Regions from separate parts of the Catenulispora sp. MAP12-49 genome, predicted to be linked through region 2. Evidence: riboswitches for the same ligand, from Rfam matches in the RefSeq annotation. Region 2 holds a riboswitch; each other region holds the start of a gene.
The links. A riboswitch is a leader RNA that binds a small molecule or an ion and turns the genes downstream of it on or off. The one in region 2 is predicted to bind cyclic di-AMP.
Positions count from the first base shown of each region.

Region 1: another riboswitch for cyclic di-AMP. It lies ahead of ABIA35_RS31195 (M23 family metallopeptidase); the one in region 2 lies ahead of ABIA35_RS15615 (NlpC/P60 family protein).
Region 3: another riboswitch for cyclic di-AMP. It lies ahead of ABIA35_RS47475 (NlpC/P60 family protein); the one in region 2 lies ahead of ABIA35_RS15615 (NlpC/P60 family protein).

Region 1 covers NZ_JBGCCP010000020.1:102,109-107,508, reverse strand. The annotation lists gene ABIA35_RS31205 (cation:proton antiporter) at 1-1,152, opposite strand, end outside; gene ABIA35_RS31200 (hypothetical protein) at 1,336-1,836, shown strand; gene ABIA35_RS31195 (M23 family metallopeptidase) at 1,877-2,461, opposite strand; cyclic di-AMP (ydaO/yuaA leader) riboswitch at 2,466-2,651, opposite strand; gene ABIA35_RS31190 (FadR/GntR family transcriptional regulator) at 3,006-3,704, shown strand; gene ABIA35_RS31185 (sterol desaturase family protein) at 3,701-4,378, shown strand; gene ABIA35_RS31180 (hypothetical protein) at 4,405-5,400, opposite strand, start outside.
Region 2 covers NZ_JBGCCP010000007.1:26,533-31,932, reverse strand. The annotation lists gene guaA (glutamine-hydrolyzing GMP synthase) at 1-57, shown strand, start outside; gene ABIA35_RS15620 (hypothetical protein) at 132-1,187, opposite strand; gene ABIA35_RS15615 (NlpC/P60 family protein) at 1,257-2,285, opposite strand; cyclic di-AMP (ydaO/yuaA leader) riboswitch at 2,315-2,483, opposite strand; gene ABIA35_RS15610 (exonuclease domain-containing protein) at 2,983-3,903, opposite strand; gene ffh (signal recognition particle protein) at 4,066-5,400, shown strand, end outside.
Region 3 covers NZ_JBGCCP010000062.1:230-5,629, reverse strand. The annotation lists partial or broken gene ABIA35_RS47495 (NAD(P) transhydrogenase subunit alpha) at 1-203, opposite strand, end outside; gene ABIA35_RS47490 (NAD(P) transhydrogenase subunit alpha) at 200-1,318, opposite strand; gene ABIA35_RS47485 (hypothetical protein) at 1,544-1,708, shown strand; gene ABIA35_RS47480 (PH domain-containing protein) at 1,730-2,521, shown strand; cyclic di-AMP (ydaO/yuaA leader) riboswitch at 2,735-2,934, shown strand; gene ABIA35_RS47475 (NlpC/P60 family protein) at 2,952-4,058, shown strand; gene ABIA35_RS47470 (DLW-39 family protein) at 4,471-4,596, shown strand; tRNA gene ABIA35_RS47465 (tRNA-Ala) at 4,677-4,749, shown strand.

The sequences.
Region 1 (5,400 bases), on a different contig from region 2:
CACACTGAGTCCGACGGTGATGGCGACGACGTGGCCGATGAGGTCGGCGCCGTGGAGGTTCTCCTCGGCGACCAGGAGCCCGAACACGACAGAGGCCAGTCCGCGCGGGCCGAACCAGCCGATGTAGGCCACGGTGGGTGCCTTCAGTCTGCTCGCGGCCAGAGCGAGCGCGACGGGGAGCATGCGGATCACGGTCAGGCTCAGGACGGCGTATCCGGCGATGCGCCAGCTGAGGTGCTCCAGGGCGGGACCGAGCAGGACCGCGCCGAACAGCAGCAGGCTGAGCATGGCCAGCAGCCCGCCGAGGTCTTCGGCCAGTTCGGTGGTGCGGGCCACCTCGGCTTCCGGCCGCTTGCCGCGGCGCAGGGGGCGGGCGAAGGCGAACCCGGCCACCCACGCGCCGATGAAGCCGCTTCCGTGGGTGAGCGTGGCCAGGGTGTAGGCGCCGGCGGCCGCGGCGAGCACGCAGACGGGCCGCCAGTCCGATGCCACCCAGCCGTGGTCGAGCGAGACGTGCAGGAGTCGGCCGGTGATCCCGCCGACGGCCAGGCCGATCGCCGGGCTGAGCAGCAGGGCGCGCCAGAAGGTGTCGGCGACGCCCTGATGCGCGTAGGAGGTGCCGGGGATGGCGGCGAGGAAGAGCACGAAGAAGGGCAGTACCAGGCCGTCGTTCAGTCCGCTCTCCACGTTGAGCGTCTGACGGATCAGGCTCGGTACCCGCGGGTCGGAGATGGCGCTCTTGCCCAGTGCCGCGTCGGTGGGGGCCAGGATCGCGGCGACCAGGGCCAGCTCCCAAACGGTCAGGCCCGGTAGCAGCGGCCAGGCCAGCAGCCATCCGGCGCCGATGGTGAGCACCAGGCCGACCGAAAGCAGCCGCCCGGAGAGGGCACCGCCGCTGCGCAGATCCGCCGGGCGCACGGTCGTGGCGTCGGTGAACAGCACCAGGGTCAGGGCCGCTTCCACCAGGGTGCGCAGGGGCTCGGTGTCGGTCTGCACGCTGACCAGGTTCAGGCCGACGGGACCGATCGCGATGCCGGAGCCGACGAAGACCATGGCCGCGGACACCGGTGTCGTGGACAGCCGCCGGGAGGTGAGGGCGTAGGCGGCGGCGATCCCGGACACGGCGGCGGCTGTCCAGGTGCCGCTACTCACTGCCGTCCGCCGGGCGGTGACCTTCGGCCGGGGCTGCCGATCGAGATGGGTTGATCAAGTTCACGGGCGCCGTTTCCCAGGTTGCACTGCGTTGATCCGGTCCGCTCACTGTGCAGTACGTCGGGAAGCTTTGGCGGGAGCGACACGTGCGCAGTACAGATGGTGAGTGGGATCATTCGCGGTATGGCTCTATGGCGGATTCGCGCGGCACTGGAGGACGAGCCAGGCCGCCTGGCCGCGATCACCGCGGCGATCGCGGCCTGTGGCTGCAACGTGTTCGGCTTCAGCGTCCAGACGCATGAGGGCGGGCCGGTCGACGAGTTCTTCGTCAGCACCCCCGAGGAGATCGGCCGCTTCCGGCTGATCGAGACGGTCAGCAGGGCCGGCGGCACGCAGGTCACCGCCGTCCCGGCCGATCCGCACGACCTGGTCGACGCCCCGACCAAGGCGCTTCAGCTGGCCGCTGCCCTACTGGCCGCCCCGGACACCCTCCCCGAAATCATGGCCGACCTCCTCGGCGCCGATGACGCCTGGTGGGACGAGGGCACCGAAGGCGTCGCGGACTCGACGGTGCTCATCGTCCCGGTCCCCGACGGCCGCCGGGTCGCGGTGGTCCGGCAGGGCCTGCCGTTCACCATGACCGAGGCCGCGCGCGCCGGCGCCCTGGCGGCGCTCGGCCGCTGACGGGAGGAGACGCGCGCCGCGAGCGGCCGAGCCGGTGCGATCAGAGGGTGACGCCGTGCTCCCGCAGGTAGGTGACCGGGTTGATGTCAGAGCCGTAATACGGCGTCGTCCGCACCTCGAAGTGCAGGTGCGGGCCGGTGACGTGACCGGTCGCCCCGGACAGCCCGATCTGCTGGCCGGCCCGCACACCGGCGCCCGCGAAGACAGAGGCCTGTGACAGGTGGCCGTAGAGTGCGTACTTGCCGTCGTCGAGCTTGACCAGGACGTCGATGCCGTACGCCCCGTCCCAGCCGCTGCGCACGACGGTGCCGGCGCCGACCGAGCGGACGCCCGTGCCGACGGCCGCGGCCAGATCGACGCCGGTGTGGTGTCCGGCGGCCCAGGGGCCGGGGACTCCGTACGGCTCGGTGATCCGCAGAACGGCCAGCGGGGCGACGTCGCCGGAGGAGACCGGTGCCATGGTCGTGGCGGCGGCCGCCATGGCGGGCGTGGCGGCCGCGTACGCCGCGGCGTGTGCGCCGCTCGCCCCGACCACCGGCACAGCGATGGCGGCGACCCCGGCGACCAGACCGAACGTGGCACGGCGAGAAAGGCGTCGCCGCGGGGTGTGTCCGAGGGCAGACATGGGTTGTTCCTCTCTGACGCCTGCGAGGTGAGCTGTCGGGTTCGGGCGAGAGAGCCCGGCCGCCCGCGGCGGCTTCACCCCGAGCCGTTCCGGCGGAGCGGAACGGCGCCTTACCTGGGTCCCCCGCTCCTGCCGTTCCGTGAACTCGAAGGTGACCTCGGAGCCCGGCAGGATTCGGCGTTGGCGTCCGAGACGGCCGCCGGGCGATGGGCCGAGCGGTTGCTGAAGCAAAGCCCGGAATTGCCTGGCTGGCAAGCGTGACCGGAGCCGAACCCGCGGTATCGCCTCGGCGCACCACCATGTCGAACACCGTGCGCAATCAGAGGAACACGCAACACAACCGGTTCGACAACAGGGCACGCACGGCCACTCACCGGGCGGCGACCTTCTCGCGGGTCGTGCGGGCGCCGTGACAATGAGCGACCAAACGTGTCGAAGTCGGTGACATCCATCACAGAGGGGTCTGATCCGGTCAGGCAGTCCCGCGAAACTCAACTGGTCTGACCACTTGACCACTACACCAGAAGTCTGCGACGCTCGCGGAGTGAGCTCCTTCGCCCCGGTGGATCGCCGGTCCTTCTCCTCCGCCGTCTTCGAGCAGATCATCGGCCAGATCTTGGACGGCACGCTGGACCCGGGCTCGCCCCTGCCGTCCGAGCGCGTACTGACCTCGCAGCTCGGCGTCACCCGCCAAGTGGTCCGTGAGGCCCTGCAGCGGCTGGACCAGCTCGGGCTGGTGGAGATCCGGCACGGCGGCAGCACCCGGGTCCGGGACTACCGGTCCCACTCGGGCCTGGACCTGCTGCCCCGGCTGTTCCAGCGTCCCGACGGCGCGCTGGACCCGGAGGTCGTCCGCTCGGTGATGGAGATGCGGCAAGCCGTGGGCGCCGACGCCGCGGCCCTGTGCGCGACGCGGCTGGACGACACGTCCGAGCTGCGTCAGGCCGTCGCCGAGCTCGGCGACACCGACGGGGGCCGGGCTCTGGACACCCGGTTCTGGGACCTGGTCGTCGACGGGTCGGGCAACATCTGCTACCGGCTCTCTCTCAACGCCCTGCGTCAGGCCTACCAACCCGCCGCGGCGGTGGTGGCCCGCCTCCTGGCCGACGAACTGGCCGCGGTCCCCCGCTACCTGGCGGTGATCGCCGCGATCGACGACCGCGACCCGGAGCGCGCCCGCGCGGCCGCCTCGGAGCTGCTGGCGGTCGGAACCACCGCGATATCCCTGTTCCTGGAGGCATGATGTTCGACGCGACGACGCCCACCCGGACCGAGTTCACCGGCGCCGGCCTGACCCTGCGCCAGGCCGCCGGCCAGTTCGCCCGGCACCGCAACGCGCGCGTGCTGGGCGCCGGGACCGCCGCGGCCCTGGCCTCACGGCTGGCGCTGGGCCGCTGGACCCGGCGCGACGCCACCGCGGCGGCGGTGATCATCGGCGTCGAACCGTTCGTCGAGTGGATGGTCCACGTCCATGTCCTGCACCAGCGCCCGCGAGAGGTCGCCGGACGCACCGTCGACAGCCTTCTGGCACGCTCCCACCGCGAGCACCACCGCGACCCCCGCGACCCGGAGCTGGTGTTCATCCCCCGGCAGACGCTGATCCCGGCGATCGCCGCACTGGCCGCCGCCAACCTCGCCGGGGCGCGTGCCGTCCGGCCCGCGCTCACCGGGTTCGCGACCGCCGTGGCCTCGCTCGGCGCCTACGAGTGGACCCACTTCCTGATCCACTCCGCGTACCGCCCGAAGACCGCGCTGTACCGGACGATCCGCAGGACTCACCAGCTGCACCACTTCCGGAACGAGAAGTACTGGTTCGGGATCATCACCCCGGTCTCGGACAAGGTGCTGAACACCTATCCGGACAAGGACGAGGTGCCCGCGTCGAAGACGGCCAAGACGTTGGGTGTGAGCGCTTAGCGGCGGGGACCGCACACCACGCGCGCTCAGCGGACCAGCTCGCTCAGCAGGCCTGTCAGGATCCTGATTCCGTGCTCGAGCCGCCGGAAGTACGTCGCCCGGCTGAGGTGCACTTGGCGCGCGATCGCGTCGTGGCCGTTGTTCCGGCGCAGGTAGTACGCGGCCAGGACGCGGCCGGCCTCGGCGTCGGGCGTCGACTCGGCGGCGGCCAGCTGCTCGATCGTGGTGCGCAGGAAGGCGGACAGCGCCTGCGGGGTGTCCAGGCCGGGCAGGGCAAGCAGCGCGCTGCCGGCCAGTGCGGCCGGTGAGCGGACCGAGGCCAGGGCGCGCCGGACCGCTGTGGTGAACGGGTCGTCGGTGCGGGCGGCGGCGCCGCGCTGCATGGTGCGCAGCCAGCGGTCCAGGCGCGCGCCGGTGAGATCGAGGTCGAACACGGCGTTGCGGCGGCCGCAGCCGAGCAGGTCGTCGCGGGTCTCGCCGAGGCGCGGAAGCCCGAGGGTGGCGCTGAGGTGCTGGTAGGGAGGCCAGGCGGTGGAGACGATGATGCGGCGGCGGGCCACTCCGGCGGCCAGGATGTGGCGGAACATCGCCGCCTCGGCGGCCGGGCGCGGATCGACCGTCACGAGCATGCCGACGAGCAGGCCCGGGGCCTTGCCCGCCGAGGAACCCGCTGCCGGGACGGCTACCGGATCGGCGTACTGCTGAAGCAGCCGGTCGGTCAGCGGGGCGGCCTCCGGGGTGATGGGGGCGAGGTTGGCCAGGCTCAGCGGACGCTCGTCGGCGTCGAGGAGAAGGTGGAACGAGCCGGCCGAGGCCGTCATCCAGAGCTCGAGAACCCGCTGCGCGCGCCGGCGGTCGAGCCCTTCGACCCGGGCCCATTCGGCGACGAGGCGGACGATGACGTCCTCGTCGTCGGGCATCGCCGGACGCACCCGGAACGCCGCGGCACCGGGCGGGTGGAGGATGTCGCGGACGTGGGGATTGGCCGACAGGCGCAGGGTCTCGGTGGCGAGCAGGCCGCG
Region 2 (5,400 bases):
AACCGGGTGGTGCTGGACGTGACCAGCAAGCCGCCGGGGACGATCGAGTGGGAGTAGGCGCCTGAGCGTGGCGCCGGGGGCCGGGTCTTCGGACCCGGCTCTCGCTTTTGTGCTCCGGTTGTGCGGCGGGCCTACGGAGCCTCGTCGTACTCCAGCGCTTCGCGCAGCTTGCGGTTCACATGCCGCAGCCGCTCGATGGTCCGCTGGGCCTCGCGCAGCTCATAGCGCAGTTTGATGATCTCCTCGATCGCCGCGAGGTCCGCCAGGTCGCTCAGGTCCGCCAGATCGGCCGAGGCGAGCGCGGGCTCGACCTCCTCGGCGTACTCCGGCTCCGGCGGCGCCGGGATCGCCAGCTCGGCCGGCTGCGTGAGCGCGGCCTGCACCTCGGCGGCCCACTGGAGCGCGTCCGGCTCCGGCACCCGGCGGACGAACTCGTGGATCACCGCGCCGACCGGTTCGGGCTCGCCGAGGTGGCTCCTGTGCGCCGGCATCTCCGGCATCTCCTGGAGCTCCGGGGTCTCGGGCATCTGCGGGATCTCGGGCGTCTGCGGGATCTCGGGCAGCTCCGGCTCCGCGGCGAGGTCCGCGGCAGCTTCAGCTTGCGCGGGAACCCGCTCCCGAGCGGAATCCTGCGCGGCGTCCGGCCGTGCCACCAGCTCGCTGGGTTCCTCGGCGTCCAGATCCTCGGCGTCCAGATCCTCGTCCGACTCGCGCATCATCGCGGCCGTCCAGCCCGCGGCCTCGCACGCGGCGTCCCGGAACTCCCGCAGCTGCCGCAGCATCCCCTCGCTCGACGGGAACAACCGCCGGGCCTGCGCCACGTTCGCCACCGCCAGCGGCGCGGCCTGCACCGAGTCGCCCAGCTCCGAATAGGCCTGTGCCAGCTTGATCCGCGCCATCAGCGCGTCGCGCGGCCCCGAGCCGATGCCCTGCTCGGCACGCTCCAGTTTCGCGACCAGGCCGCTGATCCACTCCTGCGGGTCGGCGTAGGGCTCGGCGTATTCCTCGACCGGCTCGTCGATCGGCTCGTCCGCCGGTTCGTCGGCTCCGTCGGCTCCGTCGGCTCCGTCGGCGGCTTGGGAGATGTCGGCGGCGTCGGACGATTCGGCGGCGTCCCGCGTCGGCTCCCCGGCGCTCACCGGCTCCTGGAACTCCTCGGCCTCCCGGCCGATTTCGTACTCTGACATTCCGTCCCCCTGACAACGTCGAAGGGCGCCGACGTGACGTCGGCGCCCCGCGGCTGGCTCGGCACGATACTACGGCCGCACGATCATCGCCACAGGCATCGAGTGGAGCGGGGCGTACTGGATCACCGTGCCCGGCATCGCGGCGTGGATGATCATGCCCCCGCCCACGTATATCCCGACGTGGTGCAGGCTGCCGTAGTAGATCACCAGGTCGCCGACGGCGATGTTGGCCTCGCTCACCTGGGGGAACTCATAGGCCTGCGCCGAGGAGGAGTGCGACATCGACACCCCGGCGGCGCCCCAGGCGGCCATCGTCAGGCCGGAGCAGTCGAAGCTGCTCGGGCCGTCGGCGCCGTAGACGTAGGGCTTGCCCAGCTGCGCCTTGGCGAAGGCGACGGCTATCGCCGCGCGGGCGTTCGGCGCCGGCGGCAGGTTGGCCGGCGTCTTGACGTTCTGCTGGTTGGCCTGGGTCTGCTGCTGGACGTACTGGGTGCGCTGGGTCGGCGTCAGCGAGTCCAGCAGGGCCTGCGCGGCCTTCTCCTTGGCGTCGATGTCGGCCTTGTTCTGGGCCATCTCGTCGCGGGTCTTCTGCAGCTGCTGCAGGTCCGAGGAGGCCTCGGACTTGTCCTGGTCCAGCTGGCGCTTGATCTCCTGCGCGGTCTGCATCGAGGCGGCCGAGCGGGTGGACACCTCGGAGTTCGCGGTGGCCTGCTGCAGGAAGTTGTCCGGGGAGGCCGACAGCATCAGCTGCAGGGAGTCGTCCACGCCGCCGGCGCGATACTGCGCGGCGGCCAGGCTGCCCAGCGAGGACTGCGCGTTGGTCAGCTGCGACTGCTCCGCGGTGATGCGGGCCTGGATCTGGTTGACCTTGTTCTGCAGCGTGGCCAGGTTGGTGGCCGCCTGGTCGTACGCCTCCGAGGCCTGCTCGGCCTGCTGGTGGAGGTTGTTGACCTGGTTCTTGACGTCGTTCAGGCCCGGCGTCGGGTCCGCGTGGGCCAGACCCGGGACCAGAGCGATGGAACCGACCGTGGCGGTCGCCAGCGTCACCGCGGTACGGGGGGCGGTGATCGTCTTCTTGGACGCGCGGTGAGTTGTCACGGTTTTGTGGGACGCCACTAGGGCGACTCTCCTTCTCTCCCTGCCGCCTACCGGGTTAGCTGTCGGGTTCGGGCTGAGAAGCGTGCCCTACAGGCCGCCGCGCGGGGGTACGCAGCGGACCGATTCACCCCTTGGCCCCAGTGGATGCGGGCCGGTGGGACTTGTGGGTCCCCGGTTCCAGATCGGCGCTTCGCCAGCGGGCTGTGTGGGTGCCCGTGGAAACGGCGGGTCGCGCTTCGCCGGATTCGGCGTGAACTCCCGCCACCGTCCAGGTTGGGCGGCGTGGATACGAGTGTCCGGCCGTAACCCTAGCGAGACCCCGAACGACAAAAGGGATCGGCCCAGGACGCTATACCAGGATTTTACTTTCCAGGGCGTTTAGTGGTCCTGATTCAGTCAGAGCTGTCCGGTTTCACGCAGGGGAGATCACGTGGTTCTTCCCGACGTGTTGTCGGCATCATCGACCTGGATCATGGGTTCAACGCGCGAAAGTACTGCAAGAGTGCCTGCTGGTCCGGCGTTTCGCCGACCCCGGCGTTCCGGCCCGGCGAGATCGCCGCGGCGCTGTGCGGCGAATGTCAGTGGCCTGTTTAGACGACAACGGCGGGCAGCCCGTGCTCCGGGTCGCCCGCCGTTCGTCTCCACACCTATGACCTATGCCACACCTGTGCCACACCTATAGTCGGTGTGTTCCGCGTCACGCCGAGGTGGCCAGCGGCCGGGTCGGCCACTCCGGCTCGGCGTACGACTTCTCCCCGCGCCGCTCGCGGAACGCCGCCCGGTCCGCCTCCTGCTCGGCCTTCCAGCGCGCCTGTGCCTCGTGCAGCCGCACCGCGTCCAGCGTCCCCACCGCCGGGTAGCTGGCGCCGATCACCTGCGCCAGGTTCATCGCGGCCAGCGCGTCGGCGGCCGCGTCGTGCGCGCGGGTGATGGTCACGCCGTAGAACTGGCACTGCGCCTCCAGCGTGCGCGCGCCCTTGCGGAACTTGTCCATCTGCCGGTCGATGACCAGCGGGTCGATCACCGGGGCCACCGGGGCGCGCGAGGCCAGCGGGGTCAGGCCGTTGCGGGCCAGCTCGGCCTCCAGCAGCGTCAGGTCGTAGGGGGCGTTGAACACCACCAGCGGCGTGCCCGCGCGCAGCTCGGCGGCCAGCGCGTCGGCGATCTCGTCCAGCGTCCGGCGCGGCGCGGTGCCGTGCTCGCGGGCGTGCGCGGTGGTGATGCCGTGGATCGCGGTGGCCTCGGCGGGGATCTCGACACCGGGGTCGATGAGGAAGGTCTTCTCGGTACCGTCGGAGGTGACGATGGCCGCCGAGACGATGCGCACGGTCCTGGGGTCGCGGCCGGTGGTCTCGGTGTCGAAGCCGGCCAGCCGGCGCCGGTGCCAGCCGTCGTGCGACCCGCGCTGCGGCGGGACGGCGGCCGGGGCCTCGGTCTGTGTTGGCTGACCGGTCTGTGTCGGCTGACCCTGTACCCGGGCCTGAGGCTCCCAGGCCGGGGCGCACTCATGGTGATAGGTCAGCCACGCACCGTCCACGTTGGCGCGCGTACCGGCCTCGGCTTCCACCCGACCCTTGCACGCGGCGCACGTCCCCGCGTACTTGTTGACCAGAGTCACTGTGTTGTTCTCCCTCACCTCGTGTTGCCACCATGGTGGCGCACCGTTCTGACAAAGACCGCCTTCACTCGGGTCCGGCGACGTCAGCGGCTACCCTGGTGGACTACGGCGGTTTTTTAATCCGCCCGATCTGTTGATTTCCGCGCGAAGGATGAATACGACGTGTTCGACACGCTGTCCGATCGTTTGGCCACGACGTTCAAGAACCTGCGCGGCAAGGGTCGGCTCTCGCAGCAGGACATCGACGAGACCCTGCGGGCCATCCGCCAGGCGCTGCTGGAGGCCGACGTCTCGCTGCAGGCCGTGCGGCCCTTCATCGCCGCGGTGCGCGAGCGCGCCGAGGGCGCCGAGGTCTCCAAGGCGCTGAACCCGGCCCAGCAGATCGTCAAGATCGTCAACGAGGAGCTCGTCGAGATCCTGGGCGGCGAGACCCGGCGGCTGCGGTTCGCCAAGAACCCGCCGACCGTGATCATGCTCGCCGGTCTGCAGGGCGCCGGTAAGACCACGCTGGCCGGCAAGCTGGCCCGCTGGCTGAAGTCCGAGGGCCACACCCCGATCCTGGTCGCCGCCGACCTGCAGCGGCCCAACGCGGTCACCCAGCTGCAGGTGGTCGGCGAGCGCGCCGGCGTGCCGGTGTTCGCCCCCGAGCCCGGCAACGGCGTCGGGAACCCGGTCAAGGTCGCCCAGGACTCGATCGAGTTCGCCAAGACCAAGCTGCACGACGTGGTCATCGTCGACACCGCCGGCCGCCTGGGCATCGACGCCGACCTGATGAAGCAGGCCGCCGACATCCGCGACGCGGTCCGGCCCGACGAGGTCCTGTTCGTCGTCGACGCGATGATCGGTCAGGACGCGGTGACCACCGCGCAGGCCTTCATGGACGGCGTCGGGTTCGACGGCGTGGTGCTGACCAAGCTCGACGGCGACGCCCGCGGTGGTGCCGCCCTGTCGGTGCGCCAGGTCACCGGCAAGCCGGTGATGTTCGCCTCCACCGGGGAGAAGCTGGAGGACTTCGACGTCTTCCACCCCGAGCGGATGGCCGGCCGCATCCTCGACATGGGCGACATGATGACCCTGATCGAGCGCGCCGAGCAGGCGTTCGACCAGGCCGAGTCCGAGAAGATGGCCATAAAGCTGGCCCGCAACGAGTTCACGCTCGACGACTTCCTGAAGCAGATGGAGCAGCTCAAGAAGCTCGGCTCCATGACCAAGCTGCTCGGCATGCTGCCCGGCGTCAGCGGGATCAAGGACCAGCTCAACAACATCGACGACAAGGACGTCGACCGCATCGCGGCCATCATCAAGTCGATGACCCCCGGCGAGCGCGACGACGTCAAGATCATCAACGGCTCCCGCCGGCAGCGCATCGCCCGCGGCTCGGGCACCACGGTGCAGGAGGTCAACAACCTCATCGACCGCTTCCTGGAGGCCAGGAAGATGATGTCGCAGATGGCCAAGGGCGGGATGCCCGGCATGCCGGGCCTGCCCGGCGCCGGG
Region 3 (5,400 bases), on a different contig from region 2:
ACGATCGCCAGCAGCCCGAGCGCCAGCTGCAGGTTGTCGGTCGTGGACCCGGTGGCGATGATCGCGCCGACCAGGATCACGCCGTGCACCGCGTTGGCACCGGACATCAGCGGCGTGTGCAGGATCGAGGAGACCTTGGAGATGACCTCGAAGCCGAGGAAGACGGCCAGCACGAAGACCGTCAACCACGCGGTGGAACTCATCTGAACTCACCCTTCAGCAGCACGCAGCAGGCGGCGGCGATCTCGTCGCCGGCGATGTCCTCGGGTGTTGATAAAAGCACCCCGTCCTGGCACATGGCCAGAATGAACGCCGCCATGTTCGCGCCGTACAGCCGGGAGGCGTGCGCGGCCAGCTGGCTGGGGACGTTGCGGCCGCCGTGCACCAGCACGCCGTGGTGCCGGACGTCCTCGCCGGGTCGCGACACCTCGCAGTTGCCGCCGTTCGGGTTGTCCGCGGCCAGGTCGACGATCACCGAGCCGGGCCGCATCCGCTCCACCATCTGCGCGGTCACCAGCAGCGGCGCCGGCCGGCCCGGGACCGCCGCGGTGGTGATCACCGCGTCGGCGGCGGCCACGTACGGGGTCAGAGCCCTGCGTTGCCGGTCTGCGGCGTCGGCGGCCTGCTCGCTGGCGTAGCCACCGCTGCCAGAGGTCTGACTTTCCACGTCCAACGTGATCGACTTGGCACCCAGCGAGCGGATCTCCTCGGCCGCGGCGGCGCGCACGTCGTAGGCCTCCACGACCGCGCCGAGCCGCTTGGCCGTGGCGATCGCCTGCAGCCCGGCCACGCCGGCGCCCAGGACCACGACGCGGGCCGGCGGAACAGTTCCGGCGGCGGTCATCAAGAGCGGAAAGAAGCGCGGCAGCCGTTCGGCGGCGATCAGGCCCGCGCGGTATCCGGCCACCATCGCCTGGGAGGACAGCGCGTCCATCGACTGCGCGCGGGTGATGCGGGGGAGCAGTTCCAGCGCGAAGAAGCTGGCGTGCCGGTCGACCAGGACGCCGGCCGGGCCGCGGCCGTCCTTCGGGGACGACAGTCCGATCACGGCGGTGCCCGGCTTGAGCTTCGCCGCGGTCTGCTGGTCCAGCTGTCCGACAGCGGTCAAGAGATCGATGTTCCCCAAGATTTCTTCCGAGCTTTTCGCGATCATGACGCCCGCGGCGCGGTACGCGTCGTCGCCCTCGGTGGCGGCATCGCCGGCTCCGGACTGGACGTACACGCTGTGACCGGCGGTGATCAGGCGTCCCGCGGATTCGGGGGTGAGTGCCACGCGGCGCTCAAATGGGGCGGTTTCGGTCAAGACACCGATCTGCATGCGATCAACCTAGCCGGGGAATGCTGCCTTTGTGTGCCTCCTGCCGCAGAAGTCCACTGAGTCGTTATCGCCAGCCTTGCCGCTGGACCACATCAAAACCCGTTGCCCCGGCTAGGCTTTGACACAGTGGGGAAGCTGTTAGGTAGGAGTGAACCGGGAACGCTTCGCATGATGCTGACTTCCGGTCGCGCGGCACCTCGACCGTCCAGATGAAGGGGATCTGACGTGAAACTCAAGCCGGCCGTGCAGTGGGGCATCGTGCTCTTCTTGATCTACTTCGTGGTCCAGAACCCGTCAGGGGCGGGGAACCTGGTCCAAGGGGCCTTGAACTGGGTCGCCAGCGTCGGCAAGACGCTCGGTGACACATTCCACAACCTCGTCACGAGCTGATCGGGCAGACGGTATCCCGACGTGTCCGACTCATCACCGCCGCTGTACGGCCGGATGTTGCTCCGGCCCGAGCTCGAGGACCGCGCCAAGCGGTACCTCGTGCCGGGCGAGCGTCTGGTCATAGCGGTACGACACCATTTGGCCGCGATCATCATCCCGGTGCTGATCGCGGTCGCCGCGGCGGTGGCCGCGATGGGCATCGACATCTTCTCCTCACCCGACGCGGGCCAGTTGCGCCTGGGTGCGTGGGCGGTGGCCGGCATCGCCTTCCTCTATATGTTCTGGAACCTCGCAGTGTGGAACCAGGACCTCCTGATAGTGACCAACAAGCGGATCCTGCACACCCACGGGGTGATCACCCGGTCGTTCGACGCGCTGCCCTTGGGCAAGGTCAACGACATGCGGGTGGAGCGGGACCTGCTCGGCCGGATCCTGGGCTACGGGCGGTTCAACGCCAAAGCCGTGGGCGACGCGCCGCTGGGCAGACGCGGCCTGGACTACATCTCGCACGTCGAGCAGACCTGGCTGGAGATCAGCAACCTGTTGTACGGCCCCGGCGCCAAGTCGGGTCCGAAGGATCCGCAGGAGGTGCGCATCGTCGGCGCGGTCCTGCCGGACATGAACGGCGAACCGGTGGAGATCGTCATGCCGCCGGTGTCCGTGAAGAGTCCTGCGGACGACGACAAGGCACACCCCGTGAACGCCGCCATGCTCAACGTGCGGTCGTTCAGCGACGCCAAGGGCGAACGGGCGTTTGAGACCGACGTCACAACGGCGGGCAACAAACGTCGCAGGATTCGCTTTTTCCGCTAACCGGACATCCGTGTCCCAGGCCCAGGTCGCCCCCGAAACGGGGGCGTCTGGGCCATCTTTCTCATGTACAGCCCGTTTCCGTCCCTGCCCGAAGGGTGGCCGGTATCTAAGCGTTCGCTGAACGAATCATGGACTTGTCGCTTGTTAGGCAGGCCGACGGTGACTAACGTCCACAGGGCTTCGCCGCTCCCAACGGGCCAGCAGGTTCCGGGCGTCGGGGCACCGCCGAATCCGCGCACGCGCGGAGCCGGGGAACCAGGTTCGTCGGCGCGGCCCGAGCGGTTAAGCGAGGGTGGCGCCAGTGGGGTGAATCGGTCGGCGCGCACTCGCCGTCAGGTGTGCGCGTGCCACCGTAGGGCTACTTCTTCAGTCCGAATCCGTCAGCTAACCCGGTAGGCGGACAAGGAGGAGACGGAGCCAAGAAGCTCGCATGAGTGTCACCGCCCGACATCGTCGTCCGCGTGCCCCGAAGTACACGAAGCTGGCCCTCGGCGCGGCCGCGGCCGGGACCATGGTCCTGGTGCCCAGCGTCGCCAACGCCGACCCGCAGCCCACCATCGCGCAGGTCAACGACCAGCTGAACAAGCTCTACCAGCAGGAAGCCTCCGCAGACGAGGCGTACAACGCCGCCCAGGATGCCCAGGCGAAGCTGCAGCAGCAGGTCGACGGCATCAACCGGCAGATCACCGCCGAGCAGGCGACCATGGACCAGACCCGCACGCGCCTGGGCGGCCTGGCCGCCGAGCAGTACCGCAGCGGCGGCATGGACCCGACCCTGCAGGTGATGCTGCAGGCCGACCCCTCCACGATGATGGAGATGTCGGCGACGGTCGGCCGCGTCCAGGCCAACAACGCCGACACCCTGACCCTGCTGGCGCAGCAGAAGGCGGACCTGGCGGCCAAGGCCCGGCAGGCGGCGGAGAAGATGGCGCTGCTGGACCAGCAGACCAAGGCCGCCGCGGCGACCAAGAAGCAGTACGACGGCGACGTGGCCAAGGCTCAGGCGCTGCTGAACTCGCTCCAGGCGCAGCAGCGGGCCGCGCTGCAGGCCGAGCAGGCCCGGCAGCGCGCCGCGGCCGTGGCGGCCGCCCAGGCGGCGTCGCAGAACTCGACATCGTCGAGCTCGTCCTCCTCCGGCTCCTCCTCCAGCGGCTCGACCAAGGTGTCGATCCCGTCGGTGTCCGGCCGCGCCGCCGCGGCGGTGGCCTTCGCCCAGTCGCAGATAGGCAAGCCGTACATCTTCGGCGCGACCGGCCCCGGCGGCTACGACTGCTCGGGACTGACCCAGGCGGCCTGGAAGGCGGCCGGCGTGTCGATCCCGCGCACCGCCACGGCGCAGATGCAGGGGCTGCCGGCCGTCCCGGCCTCCTCGGCCCAGCCGGGCGACCTGGTGTTCTTCTACGGGAACAGCAGCTACGTGGACCACGTCGGCCTGTACATCGGCAACGGCCTGGTCATCCACGCGCCGCACCCGGGCACGGACGTCGAGATCGCCGCGGTGAGCACCATGCCGCTGGTGTCGTACGCGCGGCCCTGAGGTGCCCCTCGGGCGCTACTGAGGCGCCCCTGAGGTGCTATGAACCCGCCCGCGCTCGGCGCGCTGCGGTTCGTCCCGGTCTGTGTGGGTCCGGGAGGAACTGCCGCGCGCCGCGCCGGGCACGGCGTCTGGCCTGGTCTTTCTCCCCGGAGCCGGGCCGGACGCCACCTTCGCGTCGAGGCGTCCGCGTCGGCGCGCCGCCGGAGCGGGCCGGGCTCCGCCGGAGCCCGGACGGGCTCTGGACCGCCCCTGGCCTGCGTCTGGACGGCGTCTGGACAGGGCGCGTAGACATCCGTACTCGCGACGAGCGGAACGGCTCCGCATTTTTGCGTAGTACCGCTCACAGCTCCTAACAGGCCCCGCTGCTGTTAAGCTCGGGGGCACAGACGTCTACCAGAAGGGAGGTGGCCACGTGAAGAAACTGCTTCTGCTCGCTGTGGCTGCCATCGGCGGTCTGCTGGTCTACCGGCAGGTCCAGTCCGACAAGTCGGAGCAGGACCTCTGGACCGAGGCGACCGACCCGGTCCCTTCGGCCTGAGAACCGCTCATCCGGCTTCCTCGGCAGCTAGAGCCGAGGCACGGTCCGCCTTCCGGGTTCGGGAGGCGGACCGCTCTAACGGGGCCATGGCGCAATTGGTAGCGCACCTGCTTTGCAAGCAGGGGGTTAGGGGTTCGAGTCCCCTTGGCTCCACATATGATCTTATCAATGCTTAGGCGCAGGTCAGAGGCTATATTTGGATTGATCGTGTGGAGCCCGCAGGGCTTCCACCCGTAGTCGCCGGGCGCCGATCGCAATTTCTTGGAAGCCTGGTCAGGGCGGGTCTTTGCGATCTTCAGAGGGGGATGCCCTCGGCCGCCGACCGGGCCGTCATAGGGTCTGATCCGAGAGCTGTGGTGTATGAGTGGTGGCGTTTCCCGTGCCTCCATACTCCGGTTCCACGTGCCGAATCGTGGTCGAGACCGCGCGGTCGACGCCACCGGCTCTGACGCTCGACCAGGTCGTGATCAAGCGGCTCGCCGTCCGCGAGAACCAGCGATGATCAGCTCGTTGTCCGAGCCCGATTCTGGGCTCGGACGCCGTCACCTGGTGTGTTGGGCGCGTTGGTAATAATCTTGTTGCCAGCTTCCCGATCATGACCGCCTCAGGCCACTTACTTCCGTCAGATGCATTCTTTGGACGGGAGAGTTCATGGAGCCGGTTTCGACGGTGGTGGCGGTCGCTGGTTTCGTCGCAACGATCGTCAACACGCGTGGGCGGCTGCGGACGCAGAGGGAGCGGTCGCGGGAGGCCGCACGGGCGGACCACATACGGGCGTTGCCTCCAGGGAGCGTTGTGGGTCAC